Regions from separate parts of the Clostridium sp. 'White wine YQ' genome, predicted to be linked through region 4. Evidence: riboswitches for the same ligand, from Rfam matches in the RefSeq annotation. Region 4 holds a riboswitch; each other region holds the start of a gene.
The links. Region 4 has a riboswitch for lysine ahead of lysA (diaminopimelate decarboxylase). Riboswitches for the same ligand answer to the same signal wherever they lie in the genome.
Positions count from the first base shown of each region.

Region 1: another riboswitch for lysine. It lies ahead of PTZ02_RS15520 (amino acid permease); the one in region 4 lies ahead of lysA (diaminopimelate decarboxylase).
Region 2: another riboswitch for lysine. It lies ahead of dapA (4-hydroxy-tetrahydrodipicolinate synthase); the one in region 4 lies ahead of lysA (diaminopimelate decarboxylase).
Region 3: another riboswitch for lysine. It lies ahead of PTZ02_RS03780 (transporter substrate-binding domain-containing protein); the one in region 4 lies ahead of lysA (diaminopimelate decarboxylase).

Region 1 is NZ_JAQYUU010000005.1:281,380-286,788, reverse strand. It holds gene PTZ02_RS15535 (putative ABC transporter permease) at 1-432, opposite strand, end outside; gene truA (tRNA pseudouridine(38-40) synthase TruA) at 705-1,442, shown strand; gene PTZ02_RS15525 (hypothetical protein) at 1,525-1,959, opposite strand; lysine riboswitch at 2,255-2,429, shown strand; gene PTZ02_RS15520 (amino acid permease) at 2,543-4,012, shown strand; gene PTZ02_RS15515 (sigma 54-interacting transcriptional regulator) at 4,249-5,409, shown strand, end outside.
Region 2 is NZ_JAQYUU010000001.1:289,428-294,836, reverse strand. It holds gene PTZ02_RS01395 (lipid II flippase family protein) at 1-477, opposite strand, end outside; gene PTZ02_RS01390 (prolyl-tRNA synthetase associated domain-containing protein) at 488-970, opposite strand; gene PTZ02_RS01385 (dihydrofolate reductase family protein) at 1,191-1,718, opposite strand; gene PTZ02_RS01380 (CAP domain-containing protein) at 1,883-2,617, opposite strand; gene dapA (4-hydroxy-tetrahydrodipicolinate synthase) at 2,733-3,602, opposite strand; lysine riboswitch at 3,682-3,854, opposite strand; gene PTZ02_RS01370 (DUF3243 domain-containing protein) at 3,980-4,225, shown strand; gene dapF (diaminopimelate epimerase) at 4,309-5,175, opposite strand; gene PTZ02_RS01360 (hypothetical protein) at 5,271-5,409, opposite strand, start outside.
Region 3 is NZ_JAQYUU010000001.1:776,346-781,754, reverse strand. It holds gene PTZ02_RS03800 (hypothetical protein) at 1-462, shown strand, start outside; gene PTZ02_RS03795 (DUF4489 domain-containing protein) at 552-1,073, opposite strand; gene PTZ02_RS03790 (amino acid ABC transporter ATP-binding protein) at 1,197-1,940, opposite strand; gene PTZ02_RS03785 (amino acid ABC transporter permease) at 1,958-2,740, opposite strand; gene PTZ02_RS03780 (transporter substrate-binding domain-containing protein) at 2,820-3,656, opposite strand; lysine riboswitch at 3,805-3,986, opposite strand; gene PTZ02_RS03775 (hypothetical protein) at 4,143-4,571, opposite strand; gene PTZ02_RS03770 (helix-turn-helix transcriptional regulator) at 4,568-4,771, opposite strand; gene PTZ02_RS03765 (bifunctional transcriptional activator/DNA repair enzyme AdaA) at 4,882-5,409, opposite strand, start outside.
Region 4 is NZ_JAQYUU010000001.1:2,450,714-2,456,122, reverse strand. It holds gene sfsA (DNA/RNA nuclease SfsA) at 1-691, shown strand, start outside; gene PTZ02_RS12145 (NAD(+) diphosphatase) at 713-1,207, shown strand; gene PTZ02_RS12140 (hydrolase) at 1,398-2,072, shown strand; lysine riboswitch at 2,140-2,306, shown strand; gene lysA (diaminopimelate decarboxylase) at 2,625-3,917, shown strand; gene PTZ02_RS12130 (DUF3006 domain-containing protein) at 4,088-4,303, shown strand; gene lepB (signal peptidase I) at 4,303-4,857, shown strand; gene ftsH (ATP-dependent zinc metalloprotease FtsH) at 4,890-5,409, shown strand, end outside.

The DNA of each region.
Region 1 (5,409 bases), on a different contig from region 4:
CATAAGACATACTCTGCCGTTTATGTTAAAAGGAATATTACTATAATCCCAAGAAACACTACCAAATAATTTCTCTTGTAAAAAGCTAAATATATATTCAACTAAAGAACCATAGAAAAAACTTCCTAGTGCTAATTTAAGTATATTTGTTCTAAAGGAATTGAGTAAGAAGAGAAAAACAACTGCACCAACACCATATATGGGGCAGAAGGGACCAAAGATAAGTCCTTTTCTGCTCTCTATATATCCATTTTTTATAAAACACCAAAAACTTTCTATCAAAAAACCACCGATACTAAATAAGATAAGAATCCAGAATAATTCATAAAGTTCGAAACCTTTTATTTGCTTATTCCATATAGACTTTGTTTTATCGCTATCTTGATTAGAATAAAATAGAAGCATTTTACTACCAATTTTAAAATTCTGCATTTTATAATCTCCAATACGCTTATTACAATATGTATAGGATTTTTTATAGGTAACTTAATTTATTACCACATAAATAAGTTATTAGTTGAACTTAAGACCCTATAAAAGGTAAGCTTCTATAAATATATTATTTGAAAATATATTTAATGAATTAAAAATAATTTATCTCTGCTATTTTATTAATATGAAAATTGATGGATTTATTCAAAACATATGGATATAATTTAAATGTAAAATTACAGATATTAATAAAAAATTAAAGGTGGAAACATATGAGAAATTTAAAAATATTAATACAATATGATGGAACAAGATATAAAGGATGGCAAAGACAGAAGGAAAATTCGCCAACTATACAAGAAAAAATTGAATCTGTTTTATCTAAAATGACAGGAGAGGAAATTCAAGTAATAGGTTGTGGAAGAACTGATTCAGGCGTACATGCGGAAAACTATGTAGCTAATTTCCGTACTAATAGTAATATGTCTATAGATGAAATGCTTGATTATTTATATGAATATTTGCCAGAAGATATAGTTGTTAGAAGTATGAAAGATACAACAGAAAGATTTCATGCAAGATATAATGTCAAATCAAAGACTTATGTATATAGAATATATAATGATAGGTTTAGAAATGTATTTAATAGAAAATATGCATATCATTCAAATGAAAAATTAAATTTAGATGATATGAAAAAAGCATCAGAAGTTTTAATTGGGACTCACGATTTTCAAAGCTTTACAAGTTTAAAATCCAATTCTAAATCAACAGTAAGAACTATTAATTATATTAATATAACTGAAAATGATGGAATGATTGAAGTAGAGGTAAATGGCAATGGTTTCTTATGGAATATGGTAAGAATCATTGTAGGAACCCTATTAGAAGTTGGGGTGGGAAAGCTTAACGATAAGGATGTAGAAAGAATATTAGATGAGAAGAAAAGAGCTGAAGCCGGACCTATAGCTCAAGCTAAAGGATTGTGCTTAAAAAATGTTCAATATTAAAGAATAAATTAAGTTATCTATAAAAACCATAAAAGGCTAATTAAAATCTTTCAAACAGATTTTAATTAGCCTTTTAAATACATTATTTACGTGGACTTAATTGAGTTAAGGTCTTACTTAATTTTTTGAAATTATCATAAGAGTCCATATATCTTGCTCTAACTATAAAAGTTTTATTTTTTTTATATCTAATTTTTATTTTATCTTTGTCAGTAGCTATTTCTTTAATCTCATTTACAGTAAATTGTTTTTTTGAAATACCTATAGTATTTATTGTTATATTTGAATCCTCGATAATAACAAATTCACAGCTTTTTCTTATAAGAACTCCTGAAGAACTTAAGATTCCAGGAAGAAAAATAGCATAAGTGACTAAAAGATAAAAAATAAAAAAACTGCTTTTTGATTGTAGATAAAATATGATACTAAGCACTGTAAGTGCAATCAAACCAGAACCCAAAATTATAGAATTTTTAGTTAATAAGCCTTTATTATAATAAAAACTAGATTTTCTCATATAATTCTCCCCTTTTATTTTAGAATATGTAAATATACTGTGTAACTCATTATATATAATGTAGCATTAATGGCAGGTATAGTAAATATTAAAAATATACAAAATAAATAACAATTTTCATGAATTTTAATATTTATCTATAAAGATTCAAAACCTTGAAAGTTGGCGAAAAGAATAGTAAATGAAAGATAAAGATAGAATTTTTATAAAATCTAAGAAATTAATGAATTGTAAAAATTACTATTGACCAATCACAATGTCGAAGTATATAATAAGTTGGAAGTTAAAACAATATAGTCTAGATAGAGGCGCAAAGTTTAAGAGTAAAATTGCTGAGGTAAGCACAATGAAGCAATTCTAAAGGAAACTTTGCCGAAGTGTACAATCAATGCTTTAAGATTGTAATGCTGGGCTTGCATAAAATATGTGCAAGACTGTCACAAATTATTTTGTGGAGAGCTATCACTGATGCGTGTTTAATATATTTTCGTATTTACCTTTATGTATGAATATATTGATGCCCTGAGTGAATGCTCAGGGTTTTTTTAATTTTTAAAAGAAAATTATTTTTAAGGAGGACAAAATGAGTAACTCAAATTCTCAAATAGAGGGAAATAATCAAGAACTTAAAAGAAGTTTAAAGGCAAGACATTTAAATATGATAGCCTTAGGTGGTTCAATTGGAACTGGTATATTCGTTGCATTAGGAGCAACAATTAATCAAGCTGGACCTGGTGGAGCATTAGTAGCTTATGGATGCATCGCAGTTATGGTATACTTCCTAATAACAAGTTTAGGAGAAATGGCAACATTCATGCCTGTATCAGGATCATTTAGTGTATATGCAACTAAATTTGTTGATCCAGCATTAGGCTTTGCTCTTGGTTGGAATTATTGGTATAACTGGGCAATAACAGTAGCAGCAGAATTAGTTGCCGGATCGTTATTAATGAAGTTTTGGTTTCCAAATGTACCAGCAGTATTATGGAGTGCAATATTCTTAGTTATAATAGTTGCATTAAACATATTATCAGCAAAGTCTTATGGAGAATCTGAATTCTGGTTTGCTGGAATTAAGGTAGTTACTGTAATAGTATTTTTAGTTATAGGAGTTGCAACTATCTTAGGAATTCTTGGAGGAAATGCGGTTGGATTCAAGAATTTCACTGTTGATGGAGCACCATTTGTTGGCGGATTTAAATCAATATTTATGATATTCTTAATAGCTGGTTTTTCATTCCAAGGAACTGAACTTATAGGGGTAGCAGCAGGAGAAAGTGAAAATCCAGAAAAAACTATTCCGAAAGCTATTAATTCTGTATTTTGGAGAATATTAATATTTTATATAGGTACAATCTTTGTAGTTGGAGCAATTATTCCTTATACTCAAGCTGGAGTTGAAACAAGCCCATTTACACTAATATTTGAAAAAGCAGGAATCGCAGCAGCAGCATCATTAATGAATGCAGTCATATTAACTTCTGTACTTTCTTGTGGAAATTCAGGTATGTATGCATCTAGCAGAATGCTATTTGCTATGGCTAAAGAAGGCATGGCACCTAAGTGGTTAGGTAAAGTTAATTCAAAAGGTGTTCCTATAAATGCAGTGCTTTTAACAACTTTAGTAGCAGCTGCTTGTTTCTTAACTGGTATATATGCTGAAAGTACAGTATATGTATGGTTAGTTGCAGCATCAGGTTTAGCAGGCTTTGTAGCTTGGCTTGGTATAGCACTTTGTCATTTCCGTTTTAGAAGAGCATATGTTGCACAGAAGCAAGACATGAGTAAATTAAAATATAAAGCAAAGTTATTCCCAATAGGACCAATACTAGCACTAGCTTTATGTAGCATTGTTGTTTTAGGACAAGGAGTTAGCTATATTGAAGCTGAAAATATTGATTGGGGTGGACTAATTTCTTCATATATAGGTCTTCCTTTATTCTTAGGAATTTGGATTATTTATAAATTAAAATATAAAACAAAGGTAGTTAAGTTAGAGGATGTAGAGTTCGAAAATGTTGAACCACAAGAATTAGAAGAGTCAGTTGGATAAACTACTATAACATTAGATTAGAACAATACGTAATAAATAATAAGTAAACATAAAAAACAATAGATTTTTAGGGATGGACGTCTTAGTACGCAATATGCATACTGAGACGTCTTAATTTATTTTAAGATATAATCATGTTTAAACATAAGTTGTGTAAATGTTTAAATATGTTATATAATTTTTCTATTAGTAATATTTTTGAGAAAAATTCATTCATAGTAAGGGTGTATCATTTTATGAAAAGGATAGATAAGGTATATAAAACTTTATATGAGCTTTGTTTAAGGCAATATAAAAGTGGAGGAAATATAACAGGAATATCAGCCATAGAGCTTTCTAAAACTTTAGAGATACAAAGAACAAATGCATCAAGTGACCTTAATAAACTATATAGTCATGGAAGAGTAGAGAAAATTGAAGGAAAGCCTGTATTGTACAAGGTGTTAGATGAATCAATCTCTAAATATAGTAAAACAAGTGTAGATGTATTTGAAAATGTATTAGGGACGGGCATTTCTCTTAGAAACTCAATATTGCAAGCTAAATCAGCGATAGTGTATCCACCGGATGGGCTTCATACTATTTTGTTTGGAGAAACTGGGACAGGTAAATCTATGTTTGCAGAAACAATGTTTAAGTATGCTAAAGAAATAGGAAAGTTCAAGGATGATAGTCCCTTTGTAACATTTAACTGTGCAGATTATTCTAATAATCCACAGCTATTAATGGCTCAACTGTTTGGCGTTAAAAAAGGATCATATACTGGTGCAGATAAAGACAAGGACGGACTTATTGAAAAAGCTAATGGAGGGATTTTATTTTTAGATGAAGTACATAGACTCCCACCTGAAGGACAGGAAATGCTTTTCTATATAATTGATAAAGGTGTATATAGGAAGCTCGGAGAAACACAATTTGAAAACAACATAAAGGTTTTAATTATATGTGCAACAACAGAGAATACACAATCAGGGTTGTTAAAAACTTTTACTAGAAGAATTCCTATGACAATAAAGTTGCCGTCACTTAGAGAAAGAAGTCTAGAAGAACGATATGATTTGATAAAAACCTTTTTGAAGAATGAAGCTAAATGCATAAAAACAGATATTACTGTAACATCTAACACCCTTAAGGCATTATTATTATATGATTGTCCTAATAATATAGGGCAACTAAAAAGTGATATAAAACTATGTTGCGCAAAAGCTTTTTTAAATAATATGCTAAATCGTGAAGAATCCTTATATATAAACAGTCAAGATCTTCCGGACTATATAATTAAAGGCGCTTTAAAATATAAAAATAATAAAGAAGAAGTAGATAAGTTTTTAAATGAAGATGCATTAAAGTTTACATCCAGTGGAATAAATACATGGGAAACAGAAGAAAAATCAAAT
Region 2 (5,409 bases), 2.2 Mb from region 4:
ATTAGTTAGCAATAACTTTTTAGGTAACTTTTTAAACTCAATACTTGTTACGCTCTCCTTAACTGGTATAGCAATTGAATTTTTTATATGTTTAACCCCAGCTTTTGAAAAGCCATGTAGTACTATTTTAGAAACTGATTTATCTACAGAAAATGCAATTACACCTTTAGCTAATATCTTTTGAAAAGTAGGAATAAGAAATGCACCTACAATTGTAGCTATTGTTGAAATCACAATAATTATATAAAATACCTTGAGTACCTCAAAGCTATTTGTGCTAAATTCTACATAACTTGTTAAGACTGGCGTTTGTATAGAAACTGCAATTCTAGAAACTAGCATAACAATATTGAAAAGAGCAAATGAAATTGCAATTTTACCAGTTCTTACTCCCACAAGCCTTACTGAGTATCCTAAAGTCCCAATTAATGTAATGATAAAATTCATTACTAATACAATAATTACTCTAATATCCATAAATCCTCCACTAAGTAATATTTACATACGTAAATTCATTACCACAATATCCTAAAAATTTAATAAAATCATTATAACTTAAAAGTAGCGTGGAAGTGTTTACATTTGGGTGAAATGTTATATAATTACATAATTCTAAATCCTTATCTATTAGTACCTTAACATGTTTGTCTATATCATTTATTAATCCAAAGGGAGTTACTGATCCAGGTGTTAGCCCAAGTATTGACTTTAATTTTTCCTCAGACGCAAAAGAAAGTGACTTTTCATTTATCTCATTTGTTATATGTTTTATATCAACTCTCTTACTATCATCAACTATAAGTAAATAATATTGATCCCCTTTTCTATTCTTCAAAAATAAGTTCTTACAATGCTGGCCTGGAATTTTCATTGGTATTTCCTTAGTTTCCTCTACTGTGAATACTGCTTTATGCTTATATTCATCAAAGGTAATATTCAAATTATTTAATATATCATATATTTTGCTCATACTCTTCCCTTCTTTAATTATTTATTTTTTGATATCTATGTTAAAATAGCTAAATTTTGGTTGATAATTTATTTATAAGTGATAGAATAGTCTGTAGGATACTGAAAGGAGTGAAAATTATGGAAGTTCAAATTAAATATTCTTCTGAACTTATAAATGAATGTTTAGAAACCGTTGACTAGAGAAATAACCTAAAAGATAACCTTAGGTTATTTTTATTTTACTTATTTTTATAATGTACTTGTACTAGCCCAGAAAAATAAGACTTACTTCCTACATATAGAACTTCCTTAGTAGGACGCCCATCTTGAAATAGCCTCTTTCCATCTCCCAATAATATTGGAATTATAGATATTATATATTCATCAAAAAGATTTTCCCTAAGAATTTCATTTACTACTTCAGCTCCTCCGTCAACAAAAATATCCTTTCCATCTTTATTTTTCAATTCTTCTATAAGCTTCTTTATATCTCCAGAATAGTATTCAACCCCATTAGATTCTTTTTTCTTTCTAGAAATTATATAGCATTTTTTATCTTTATGAGGAAACTCAATTCCAAAAGAACATACTTTATCATAAGTCTTTCTGCCCATTATTACAGTATCTATTCTGTCTATAAACTTTGCATATCCATAGTCTTCTCCATCCACTTCAACCTGTGATAGCCAGCTAATATCATCTTCTTTTGTTGCTATATAGCCATCTAAGCTCATTGCTATATATAAAACTACGTTTCTGTCACTCATGTAATTTCCTCCTTAGTTAATAATATTTATAAGATTATACCACAAATTACCTGATGTGTTTTATAAAAAGTAAAAAACAGATATTTCTATCTGTTTTCTACTTTTAGCTAAAAATATATTATTAAATACCTCAGTTAGTTCGAAGACTTCGAGTTTTTCCTCTTCTATTGAGGTGTATAGAACATTTGAGTAGCATAGTATCTACCATTACTATAATATATTCCTATTCCTATTTCTTTAAATGCACTGTTAAGTATATTTGCTCTATGTCCAGGAGAATTCATCCATTGAGTTACAGTATTTGCACCATTTGGTGTCATTCCTGTAGATGTGTATATATTCTCACCCATAGTTGCATATTTAAATCCATTATTAGTAAGCATTTGTCCTGGATCTCCATAAGTTGGTGATGTATGAGAAAAATAGTTTTTATCATACATATCTCTAGCTTTCATTGCTGCTAATTTTGATACTCCTGCATTAAGCTTAAGTGGTTGTAGTCCTTGTTTTGTTCTTTCTGCATTTGTATTTGTTAATATATCATTTACAACATCTCCAGTAGTAACACCTGGGTTTCCACTGTTAGGAGTATTAGGGTTTCCTGATGGATTAGTTCCTTCAGGAATATTATTATTAGTTGGAGGTTTTGGATTATTATTTGAGTTTGGAGGATTTGTATTTTGTACATTTCCATCCCCTGGATTTGTATTAGGCTGATTCAATGTACCATTTGTATTATTTTGATCTCCTGTTGTACCAGTTGTATCTCCTGTTGTATCATTTCCGCCAGATTGATTAGGAACTACTTGTGGTTTAATTGGAGAAGTTCCTTTTTGACAACCTATTACAGTAAAACTTAAAATTGAAAAACTTAATATTACTGAAATAAACTTTTTCATATAATCACCTCATGATTATTTTGAGCAAATTTAAGAATAATAAAATAATAACTTAGAGGTAATTGAGTAAAAAAAAGGAGAGCAAAAAGTTATTTTCTTTGATCTCCCTAATTTTTTATTTTAATTTTAAAATTTCGTTTAATTTTTCTTTTAATTCATCGCTTATTTGAGTGAGTGGAAGTCTTAGTTCTGGGGATTCAATTAATCCTATCTTATTTAAAATATATTTAAGTGGTGCTGGATTAGGTTCCGCAAATAGCATAGGAACAAATTGATATAGTTCTTTCCATATTCTTAAAGCTTCTTCATGGTTATTTTCTTTAACCTTATTATATACCTCTATAAAGCTTTCTGTATGAAGATGAGATGAAGCCAATATTCCACCATGTCCTCCAAGGGTTAGTGTAGTATAGAAAAAGCTGTCTTCACCTGTCAAAATTGAAAAATCCTTTGGCGGATTAATAAGAAGATCTGTAGTTTGCTTTATATCTCCTGATGCATCTTTTATTCCTACAATATTTTTTAATTCAGCTAATTTATAAATAGTACTATTCTCAATATTTCTACCAGTTCTATATGGAATATTATATAAAATTATATCTAAATCAGTTGCTTCAGAAATACTCTTAAAATGTTCATATATTCCCCTTTGATCAGGTCTTGAATAATATGGTGAAACTGATAATATACCATCTACATTATATTTTTCAACTATCTTTAATTTTTCCTTAACCTTTTTAGTATTGTTTCCACCTAAACCAAAATATACTGGAACTGCATTATTAACATATTCCATTGTTTTTTCTACTATAGTTTCATATTCCTTATCCTCAATAGTTGGACTTTCTCCAGTTGTTCCTAATGGCATAAAACCACTAACACCTTTAGCTAGATAATACTCTACCATTTTCTTATATGATACTAAATCTAATTCATCATTTTTAAATGGCGTTATTAATGGGACAAAAACTCCTTGAACTGACATAATATACCTCCTAAAATTAAAAAAAACCTTGGAGAATACCAAGGTTAAATTATTCTTAATTTATTTAATCGAATAAATTTCCATGTATAGCACTCCACAAAAACTTGTGACAGTCTTGCATATATTTTATACAAAACCAGCAATATAGCCTTAAAGCATCAGCTATACACTTCGGCGATGGTTCCTTTTCCAAAACATCTATGTGCTTACCTCAGTAATGGTACTTTTAAACATCGCGCCTCTATCTCAAAAAATATTAACTTTTTTGTTAATTATACCTTTATATTTAACATTTATCAAGGGTTTATTTTTACATAGTTTATTTGAAAATTATAAATAATAATAGAGTAAATAATAGTTTAGGGAGGTTTTATAACATGGATACATTAAAAGACTGGGATTCTTGGAAAGCTACCTTAGGTAAAGCTATTGATGCTGGCGAAACTGTAGGACTTTCTGATAAAACTATTACTGGAGTTGCTGAAAAGGTAGGTACATTTCTTTCAAATAACGTAGATCCACGAAATCATGAGGAAAGGCTTCTTAAAGAATTGTGGGATGCAGCTGATGAAAATGATAGAAATACATTAGCTAAACTTGTTGTAAAAATTTCTGATAAATAAGTAATCAATCTTCTTATACAAAAAATGGGAAAGACTATTTTTATAGTTCTTTCCCACTACTTACATAATGCTTTAAATATATATTATTTATTTAAATCTTCAACAAGTTCTGAACTTAAATTTCCTTTTGCGATTTCTCTAACTTCCCCTGTCATTCTTACATTCCAGTTGTCATCAATTTCAATAATTAGTTCTCCACCTAGCATCTTTATTTTAACTTTATCATTAATTAATCCTCTTTTTCTTAAAACAGAGGCAACTGCACAAGAAGAACTTCCTGAAGCTAGCGTAAATCCAGCTCCTCTTTCCCATATTAGTATTTGAGCCTCATCCTTAGAAATCACTTTTGCAAATTGAGTATTAATTCTATTTGGAAACTCCTTGTAATTCTCAATTAATGGCCCAAAGGTTTTTATTTCATCAATGTCTAACTCCTCTTTTATTATTACACAATGTGGATTTCCTAAGGAAACACAATTTATTTCAAATTCCTTATTATTAAGTGTGATTTTTTCACCTATAACTTCTTCACTTTTAAAGTTTGTAGGAATATCACTTGCTTTAAAAATTGCTTTTCCCATATCAACTGTAATTAATTTGGCCTTTGAATTAGATGTTTCAACAATATTAGCCTTAACTATTCCACCTTTTGTCTCAACTGTGAAAACTTCATTATTAGTAAAACCATAATCATAAATATACTTGCAAAATATTCTTAAACCATTGCCACTTTTTTCAGCTTCTGAGCCATCTGGATTATATATTCTTAATCCAAAATCAGCTTTTTCTGATTTTACTTTAAGTAAAATTCCATCAGAACCTATACCAAAATTAACATTACAAATTCTTTTAATAGCCCTATCAATAAGAGTGAAATCAATTCTATCTTCTTCTAAAACTATGTATTCATTCCCCAAGCCATGAGTTTTAACAAAAAAATTATCTTTCATCTTCATCTTCCTTTTCTTAAATATTATTAAAATTATATCAAATTTCAAAAATTAATAAAACTGTCATTTCCATAATTTTAACTTCTTCAACGTTTCTATTGTCCACTTAATATATCCTTCAAACTTATATTCAGTGAGTTTGAAGCCTCTTGTAACTTATCTGCTTGCTCTTTAGCTTCATTAGCAGTTTTATATCCTTTTGCTGCAACAATCACCGTATCTAGTCCCCTAATA
Region 3 (5,409 bases), 1.7 Mb from region 4:
GTTAATCACTATAAACTTGATAGTTCTAGCTCTCCTAAGGAGGAGACTAGAATCTTCTATAAAGATAACAGATACCCACATCTTGTAGACTATAAGGTTACCCCAGACTTACCAAAAACTGACCCTCGTTATTGTAAGGATTTCAGGTCCAAATCCATCCCGGGGATTATACCTTCAAATGCTGTTGGAATTGAATTCTATAAAGATCCAGTTAAAAAGATAAAAGATATCAAAAATGGTAGATATGTCTTTTGGATAGAGGCTGATGAAACTAGACATTGCGTTATAAACAACTCGAATATGAGTAAAATTTTTAGAGTATATTATTATCATTATAAGAAACCTTCCTGTAATCCATCAGGAGGAATTCCACAACTGGAAGCGGAGTTAACCTGCAAAGATAATGTCATTTGGGTATTTAAACTCACCAAGAAAGATCATAAATTTGTTGAAAAGTGTTAATAAGAAAAACTTGTAAAAAGAATTAGCAATGCATGAAGATAAATGCATAGAAGCTTTTTACAAGTTTTTATAATAATTTTTTTAAAATTTTAATAATGCGTTGACCCTGCTATAGCATTCATTGTTGAAGATTGAATTACAGCATTTGTAATGTTAAAATAATTAGTATTTACTCTTATGGAATAGGTGCTAGAGCTTCCACATAATAGTTCATCACAATACTCAATGCTAAAAGATTCATTTTTTTCTAATGTTATAAACACATATTGATCCTCTTCTGCTCCGCTAACAATTTGATCCATTAATATCTTATAGGGCCAAGATGCTAACTCTTTAACTTCTCCTCTAATATTAGTTCTAACTAGTGTAAAAATAAGATCCAGCTCCTCTAGTACTGTCACTGAATAACTCAATATACAACTAAAGTCAATCTTTACAATTGCTCTAGTTAATAAAGTTGTATCAATGCTTACACTAGCTAAAGTTGATCCATTTGTTGGCATATTAGACAAATCTACATATCCACCTTGTCCACATGCCAAAATAACTCCGGTTGGACATGGAGGCTTAATGGAGCACGCTCTCTCCTCATTACAATTATATTCCCTCATTAGTTAACACTCCCAATACTTAAATTCATAAAGCAACCAAACATCTTCACTACATACGATGTTACATTTATAAATTATTGTTCTACTTAGTACATAATACACAACTTTTAAATAATAGTTACTCTATTCGTAATTTCTTAGAGTTCTTTTTAAAAATTCCCTTGTACGTTCTTTTTTAGGATTTTTGAATATTTCTTTTGGATTTCCTTCTTCTGCAATTACACCTTTATCCATAAAGACTACTCTATCTGAAACCTCCTCTGCAAATCCCATTTCATGAGTTACTATAAGCATAGTAAGGCCCAATTCAGCAAGTTCCTTCATAACCTTTAACACTTCACCAACCATCTCAGGATCTAGCGCTGAAGTAGGTTCATCAAAAAGCATAACATCTGGTTCCATGGAAAGAGCTCTTGCTATAGCTACCCTTTGTTTTTGTCCTCCCGATAATTGCTTAGGTTTAGCGTTAATAAATTGCTCCATTCCTACAACTTTCAAATATTTTGCTGCAACTTTTTCTGCTTCCTCTCTTGTACGTTTTAACACTTTCATTTGTCCGACTGTGCAATTACGTAAAACATTATGATTGTTAAACAAATTAAATTGCTGAAACACCATTCCTAATTTGGTTCGATATCTATTTATGTTATGTTTATCATCTAATATATCCTCACCTTTATATATAATTTCTCCTCCACTGGGTCTCTCTAATAGATTTATACATCGTAAAAGAGTTGATTTTCCTGAACCGGAAGAGCCTATAATACATATTACTTCTCCCTTTTTCACTGAAAAGTCTATATCTTTCAGCACTTCATGTGTTCCAAAGGATTTGCTTAGATGTCTGATATCTATTACTTTTTCCATCAAATACTCTCCCTTCTTTAAAATCTATCATCATAATTATTCCTAGTTCTTTGAACTATATCTTCTGGAGTTTCTACTTGCATCTGATTTGCATACATTATATAGTTTTCTGGTCCGTCTAATTTTCTTTCTATAAAACGTAGTATTCTTGTTACTGTAAAAGTCATAACAAAATAGATAACGCAGGCAACGAAAAACGATTCAAAATATCTAAAGTTATTTCCTGCAATTGATTTGGTTTGAAAATATAGTTCTGTTACTGAAATAACATTAAGTACCGAGGTGTCCTTTATATTAATTACAAACTCATTTCCTGTAGCTGGTAAGATATTTCTAATTACTTGTGGTAAAATAACGTTTAACATTGTTTGTATATGATTCATTCCAATTGCATTAGCTGCCTCAAATTGCCCCTTATCAATTGAAACAATTCCTCCACGAACAATCTCAGACATATATGCACCTGTATTAATTGAAACTATAAAAATTGCTGCATAAAATCTATTCATATTTATCCCAAAAGCTAGTGCGGAACCATAGTATATTACCATAGCTTGCACAATCATTGGTGTCCCTCTAAAAAATTCAATATAAATTGAAAAGACGATATTAATCAATTTTAATAAGTACCTTTTTACGCCTTTTTGAGGCATTGGAATAGTACGAACAACTCCTACAAATAAACCTATAATTGAACCTAATATAGTTCCAATTACGGATATTAATAATGTAATTCCTGCACCGCGAATAAACATTGGCCCATTTTGAGATATAATTCTAATTATCCAATCCGAACTCATATTTTCTCCCCTTTCCATCTTAAACCTCTAAAACATTAAAAAACCGACTACATTAACTGCACTCGGTTTATAATAATTATTACTTTGCTGCAGGCTGATTTTTTATTGCAGTATCCATAATTTTTGTACGCTCATCTTCTGAGATACCTGATAAAACTTCATTTATCTTTGTAGTTAAATCACTTCCCTTAACTACCCCTACTGCAATTGCTGTATCATCATCCGATGTTTTAAATCCAGTTTTAAATTCTACCATCTTAAAATTGTTATTTGCTGTTTCAGCACTAACACCTTCAGGACGTTCAGATACATAACCATCAATCATTCCTGATTCAAGTGCAACTCTCATAGCTGGAAAGTTATCCATAGCTGGCTGTTTACTAACTCCTTGTATTTGATCGATTACAGTGTAATGAAATGTATTTAACTGTGCAGTAATTTTAGCACCTTTAAAATCTTGAATTGAGGTTGCACCATCATACTTTCCACCATTCTTTACAACCATAACCAAATTTGATTTATAATAATTATCTGAAAAATCAATTGTTTGCTTACGTTCTGCTGTTGGAGACATTCCTGCAATAATAGCATCAATTTTACCTGAAGTTAATGCTGGTACAAGACCATCCCATTCTGTTTTTACTATAACTAACTTTTTACCTAGCCCTTGAGCAATCTTTTTTGCTATTTCTATATCATAACCCCCAGCATATTCTGCACTGCCATCGATTTGAACTCCTCCGTTTGAATCATCCATTTGAGTCCAGTTAAATGGTGCATAGCCAGCTTCAAGTCCAACCTTAAATGTTTCTTCTTTGGAACTTGTTTCTTTTGTTTTGCTTGTCCCACACCCAGTAATACCTAATGCAGCTATACACAGTACTGCTGTCAATAGTACAGATAGTTTTTTCTTCATATATTCCCTTCCCCTTTCACTTCTTTTAATTTATCTTTATCTTTTAAATAGCTTCACTGCTACCTTTGTTTCTAATTAAGAATAAAAAAAGATCTGAGATGAACTCAGATCGCAATAAGCGTATTTGCCCTTAATCCCTCCCTTTCCCAAATGAGATAGCACAACTCAATAAACTGGGATGTTTATTGAGACAGTCCTGCAGCTCTTAACTGCAGACCCAGCAAATAATACTGAGAATATTATAAGCTTCGGCGATATTTCCTTCTTTTTAGTATCATGGCTTCTCAAACTTCTCTAAAAACTGTTAAGTATCGCGCCTCTACCTCACCTACATAAGTGAGGTTATATTAAATTATAGAATAAGTTTACCTTATGGATTCTTCTAAGTCAACCCATGTTTGTATATTTTTTACATTAATGTGTTTTGCCTAGAATTTAAAAGGTGGAGTTTTTACTCCACCAAGAATTTTATAATACAAACACAAATTACATTCTTTTTGAATAGTAATTTGAGAAACCTATAAATAATACTACTTCTACTAAAAGTAATGAGATAACTAGAAATATGATTAATTTATCTACATTCATAAACCCTAACGCTAAAACAAGTATGCAGATAATATAATTCATTATCTTGCTTGCCATATAACCTGATTTTTCTTTTATTATAATATTTCTCTCATCATTAACCTCAATATCCTTAAATTTTTTAACTTTTTCATCTTCTAATCGAGATGTTGTAAAATTTCCAATTAAATTTCCTATTCCTAGTACAAAAAATGCTGACCCAAATCCAAGACACATCCCTGAAATACTTTTCACATTTTCATCTGTTAGTATAAATTTGCCTAAAAGTAACATTGAAATGCCTAAAATCAATAATACTAAATCCAAAAGATTTCTTTTATTTTTCATTTCTCTTCCTCCTCATATATAAAAATATCTTCGATTTTCATTTCAAAATATCTTGCTATTTTAAAGGCTAGTACTATAGATGGATTATATCGTCCATTTTCTAATGAACCTATTGTTTGCCTTGAAACTTCTAATGCTTCTGCAAGTTCTTCTTGCTTAATTCCTCGTTCTTTTCTTATTTCTTCTAATCGATTTTCCAAAGATATACCTCCTCTGATGGAAAGTGTACTTTCCATATATATAATAGCATTATTTTTCCAGAATGTAAAGCTTACTTTCCATTAATTATCAAAAAAAATAAGTAGATTATTTATAATCTACTTCTATACTCACTTGGAGTCATTCCTATTTGTTTTTTAAAAAATCCATAAAAGTTTGAATTGCTTTCAAATCCACATAAAAATGCAATATTAATTACGGTATCGTCTGTATTCTCAAGTAATGCTAGTGCTTTCTCGATTCTAAGTGCATTTATATATTTTACTGGTGTAATACCAAATTTATCAGAAAAAACTTTAATCATATGATTCTGACTTACTCCTAAATCTTTTAATTTCTCTTCCAATTCTATATTACTTGAATAATATGAATCAAATAATTTTTTAATCCTAAATGCAAGTTCCTCAGTTGGATTAAAATTCAAAAGATCTGGCCTACATCTTTTACATGGACGAAAGTTCTTATTAATTGCCTCTTCAAAAGTATTAAAAAACATTACATTATCTCTTAATGGTTCCTTTGATTTACAAGAAGGCTTACAAACAATCCCTGTAGTTTTTACTCCATAATAAAATACTCCATCATAATTTTCATCATTATTAATTACTGCATTCCATTT
Region 4 (5,409 bases):
ATTTAAAAATAATATTGAAGTGGGAGTATTTTTAGAAAGGCCAAATAGATTTAATGCTAAAGTAGTGCTAAATGGAGAAGAGATAGTAGTACATGTTCCTAATACTGGAAGGTGCAGAGAAATATTAAAGCCTAATACTAAAGTTATTTTACGTGAAGAATTAAATCCAAGTAGAAAGACAAAATATGATTTAATTGCAGCGTACAAAGATGAAAGTAAGCTAATAAATATAGACTCTCAAATACCTAATAAGGTAGTAAAAGAAGCCTTACAAAAAAGAATTATTAAAGAGCTTAGTAATTATGAGATTATAGAGAGTGAAAAGTTCTATGGAAGTAGCAGGTTTGACTTTAGATTGACAAATTCTTTAGGTGAAGTATATTATTTAGAGGTAAAGGGAGTTACTCTTGAACTCCATGGAAAAGCATCATTCCCAGATGCGCCGACTGAGCGAGGAACTAAACACGTTTTAGAGTTAATAGAAGCGAAGAAAAATGGTAACGGAGCTGGAATAATGTTTTTGATTCAGATGGAGGAGATACTGAGCTTTACACCAAACTATAGTATGGATTCTAAGTTTGGAGAAGCAGTAAAATTTGCAAATAAAAATGGTGTTGATATTTATGCATATTCTTGTAAGGTAACAGAAAAATCAATTGAAATATTAAAGGAAATTGAAGTAAAATTATAGGTTGTTTGGGGAGTGGGTAGAATGAAGTTTAAATATTGTCCACTATGTGGAAGAAAGTTAGAACTAAAAGATAGTTGGGATGAAGGGGCAGTACCATTCTGCGAACACGATGATACGTTGTTTTTTGACTTACCAAAGCCTTGTGCCGTAATAGCAGTTATTAAGGAAAAAGAAATTTTATTATTGAAGCAAAGTTATATATATAAAAATTCTAAAGTGCTTGTATCTGGATATGTTGGAGTAGATGAAACTGTAGAGCAAACTGTAGCAAGGGAAGTTATGGAGGAAACAGGGATACAGATAGAGAACATAGAATATTTAGGCAGTGATTTTGTATATGGTAAAGAACTATTAATGTTAACTTTTATGGCAAAATATAAGAGTGGAGATATAAATAAATCATCTGAGGTTGAAGCTTTAGAATGGATACCTTTAGAAAAGGCATTGGCACAGATGGAAGAAGACGCTATAGGAAAAAAAGTAGTAAAAAAAATACTAGAAAAATATAATTATTAATATTAATTTGCATTTATATTAGTATTTATAATTTGAAAAGAGTATCTTGAATAAGTAGGAACTCTTTTTTTGTTTCATATTTGATATCAAGATAAATATTACAAATTATTTAAGATAATGTTAATATATTTTATACTAAAATTTTTAGTATTATAATATATTTAGAATAAATTTTCATGGAGGTAATTGTATGTCACAAAAAGAGTCTAAGTTTGTACCTGAGATTAAGGGAACCTTAAGGAATCATGTTATTGAGGTGCCTCAAGTTATTAGAAATTGTAGCGGAATTAAGATATTTGGCAAGAGAATAAAATCATTATTATTTACTACAGATGTTGCAATAATAAGAAATACAAATGCGGATGCCATTATAGCAGTGTACCCATTTACACCTCAACCTGTAATTACTGAGGCTCTAGTTATGGCAGCAGATGTACCTGTATTTTGTGGAGTTGGCGGAGGTATAACTCAAGGGAAAAGAGTTATTAACTTAGCATTAGATGCTGAATTTAAAGGTGCTATGGGAGTAGTACTAAATGCCCCAACATCAAACGAGATAATAAGTAAGATAAGAAAAACTATTGATATACCTATTATTGTGACAATTGTATCTGAAAATGAGAATATAGAAGAGCGAATAGAATCAGGAGCAACTATATTAAATGTTTCAGGTGGTAAGGATACAGCTACAATTGTAAGAAAAATTAGGAGTCAATTTCCTGAATTCCCAGTAATCGCAACGGGAGGACCAACTGAAGAAAGTGTTGAAGAAACAATAAGAGCTGGGGCAAATGCAATAACTTATACACCACCTCTCGGAGCAGATATAATGAGTAGCTTAATGGATAGATATAGGAATTCTTAAATTTTTATTGACAACTAAAAGGAGTATGTTATCATATTAACATCAAGTTGAATACAATATAATATATACCTAGGGTAGAGGAGCTATTTACTATTAGTACTTAAAAGGAACTGGCAAGTGACGATCTTTAAGGAAAGGAGAAATAGCCGAAGAGATAGCAACGGCAGAAGTTATCTCTGGTCATGAATAGAAAATATTCATGATTGTCACTATATGTGGAGAGCTACAAGGTAGGCTAATTGCAATTAATTACGATGATTTTATTGTAATAATTACAATACCCTATACAAAAGAACTCTACCCGTCACAGATTTTTCTGTGACTTTTATTTTTCTTTAGGAATCTATAATATTTTAAAGTTGTGGATAACACTATAAGTTTGAATTATAATCTAAGGATTAACTAAACCTACCTAAAGAATAAAAAATAGAATTAGTCGCCTGCCAAATTTTCCTCACATGCGTTTGGAAAGGCAGATGCGAGAAAAAAATCGACGGCTCATAATCGCCTTGACGATTTTTTTATGGGGCAAATAAACAAGGGGGAATAAAGATGAAATTATTTGGTACAGCACAAATTGAGAACAATCAGCTATATATTGGAGGAGTTGAAGCTAGTATTTTAGATAAAGAATATGGAACACCAGTTTATGTAGTTGATGAGGAACTAGTAAGAAATAATTGTAGAGATTACTATAAAAGTTTTCAGTGTTCGGAGACAGGAAATAGAGTTGCTTATGCTGGAAAAGCTTTTTTAACATTAGAAATGTGTAGAATAATTAGAGATGAAGGCCTATATTTAGATGTAGTATCTGGTGGAGAATTATTTACTGCACTTAAGGCTGAATATCCAGCTGAAAAAATTTATTTTCATGGAAATAATAAAACTGTAGATGAGATAAAAATGGGTATAAGCAATGGAGTTGGGAGATTTGTAGTAGATAATTTATATGAACTAGAGATATTAGATTCTATTGCTAAAGAATACGGAATTGTTCAGAAGATATATCTAAGAATAACACCAGGAATAGAAGCGCATACCCATGAGTATATAAAAACTGGCCAAATAGACTCAAAATTTGGATTTGCTCCAGTTGGAGATCTGATTTTTGAAGCTATTAAAGCAGCATCTTCTTACAAAAACATTGAATTAAGTGGGCTTCATTGTCATATTGGATCTCAAATATTTGAAATAGAACCATATGAAGATGCAACAGAAATAATGTTGAACTTATTATTTAAGGCTCAAAAAGAACTAGGAATTAAAATACCTGAGTTAGATTTAGGTGGAGGATTCGGGGTTTATTATAATGAAGGAGATGAACCTAGAGAAACCAAGGAGTATTGTAAAGCGATACTCGATAAGGCAGAAGATGTATGTACGAAGCTTGGAATTGAGATGCCAACTTTATCAATTGAACCAGGAAGATCAATAATAGCAAATGCTGGTACAACTTTATATACTATAGGTTCAATTAAAGATATTCCAGAAGTAAGAAAATACGTTTCAGTAGATGGTGGTATGACTGATAATATAAGACCTGCATTATATAGAGCCGAATATAATTGTTTGGTTGTAAACAGACTAGGGGAAGAACAATATGAAGAGGTAACAATTGCAGGTAAGTGTTGCGAGTCAGGAGATATACTTATTAATGATATATCTATACCCAAGGTTGAGAGTGGAGATATATTAGCAGTATTTTCTACTGGAGCATATGGTTATTCTATGGCAAACAACTATAATAAAATTCCTAGACCTGCAGTTATTATGGTTAGGGAAGGAAAAGCTAGGGTTATATGTAAAAGAGAAAGTTATGAAGATATATTAAGAAATGAAATATAATACAAATAAGATTCAGTTATTTTGTAGCTGAATCTTATTTATTTTTTTATATTGAATAGTTAGGTTAATATTTTATAAATTCTTTATAGATTTTTTATTTTATTAAGGTTAAAATAAATAATACAAATATGATATACTATTTAATAATATCTTTATAGAAGGAGAATATTTTGAAATATATAATTGATAGAATTGAAGGAGACTTTGCTGTTTGTGAAAATGATGAAGGAGAACTTAAAGATATTGATATTTCTTTAATCCTTGGAGAAATTGCAAGTGGAAAAGTTATAATTAGTAAGGATGGATCTTATGTTGTTGATGAGATTTTAACAAAACAGAGAGAAGAAGAAATAAATAAATTAGTAGACGGAATATGGGAGGAATAATGGAGGATAATACTAATAACTCAGAAGTTGAACAAAAAAGTATAAGTGGTTTTAAAAGATTTATATATGATTGGATATTTCCAATAGTATTGGCTATTATTGCAACAGTAATAATAAATAAGTTTTTACTATTTAAGATATATATACCTTCGGAGTCAATGAAACCAACATTGCAAGTAAATGATCAGTTATTTGTAACAAGAGTATATAAACCAGAGAATTTAAAACATGGTGATATAATTGTATTTTATTCTAGTGAACTAGGAGATACACTTATAAAAAGGTTAATCGGAATTCCTGGAGATACTGTAAAAATAAAGGGCGGAGAAGTATATATTAACAATGAAAAAATAAATGAGGATTATGTAAAATATCCATCTTCATACGATGGAGAGTTTAAAGTACCTGAAGGAAAGTTTTTCTTTTTAGGAGATAACAGAGCAAATTCAGAAGATGCAAGATATTGGAATAATCCATTTATAGATGGCAAGGATATAAAGGGAAAAGCTCAATTAAGAGTGTATCCATTTAATAGATTTGGGTTTGTAAAATAACTAACTACAGAAAAATGGGGTGAAGAACATTTATGTTTAAAGATAATAAGAAATTAAAATATTTACTTATATATGGACTAATAGCAATTTCTATATTAGTAACATTCAATTATTCTAAGTCACTTTTCATGACTAAACAGTTAAAATATAATGAATTCAAGACTATGCTAAAAGATAAGCAGATTGAGGAAGTTGTAATAGATACTAATGTAATAAACATATATCCTATTAAGGAAAATAAAGATTATGGAAAAAGTATATATACTGTAAATCTTAATGATCCATCATTAGTTAAGGAATTAGATGATGCAGGTGTAAAATATGGTGGAAAAAAACAAGATAGTTTCCCAGTTATGGAACTTCTTCTTTCATGGATTTTACCAATGGTATTTGTGATTTTCATAGGAAGATTGATGTTTGGTAAAATGGATAAAAAAATGGGTGGAGGAGTAATGTCCTTTGGTAAAAATACTGCAAAACTATATGCAGAGGATCAAACAGGAATAACCTTCGATAATGTTGCAGGACAAGAAGAGGCAAAAGAATCCTTAA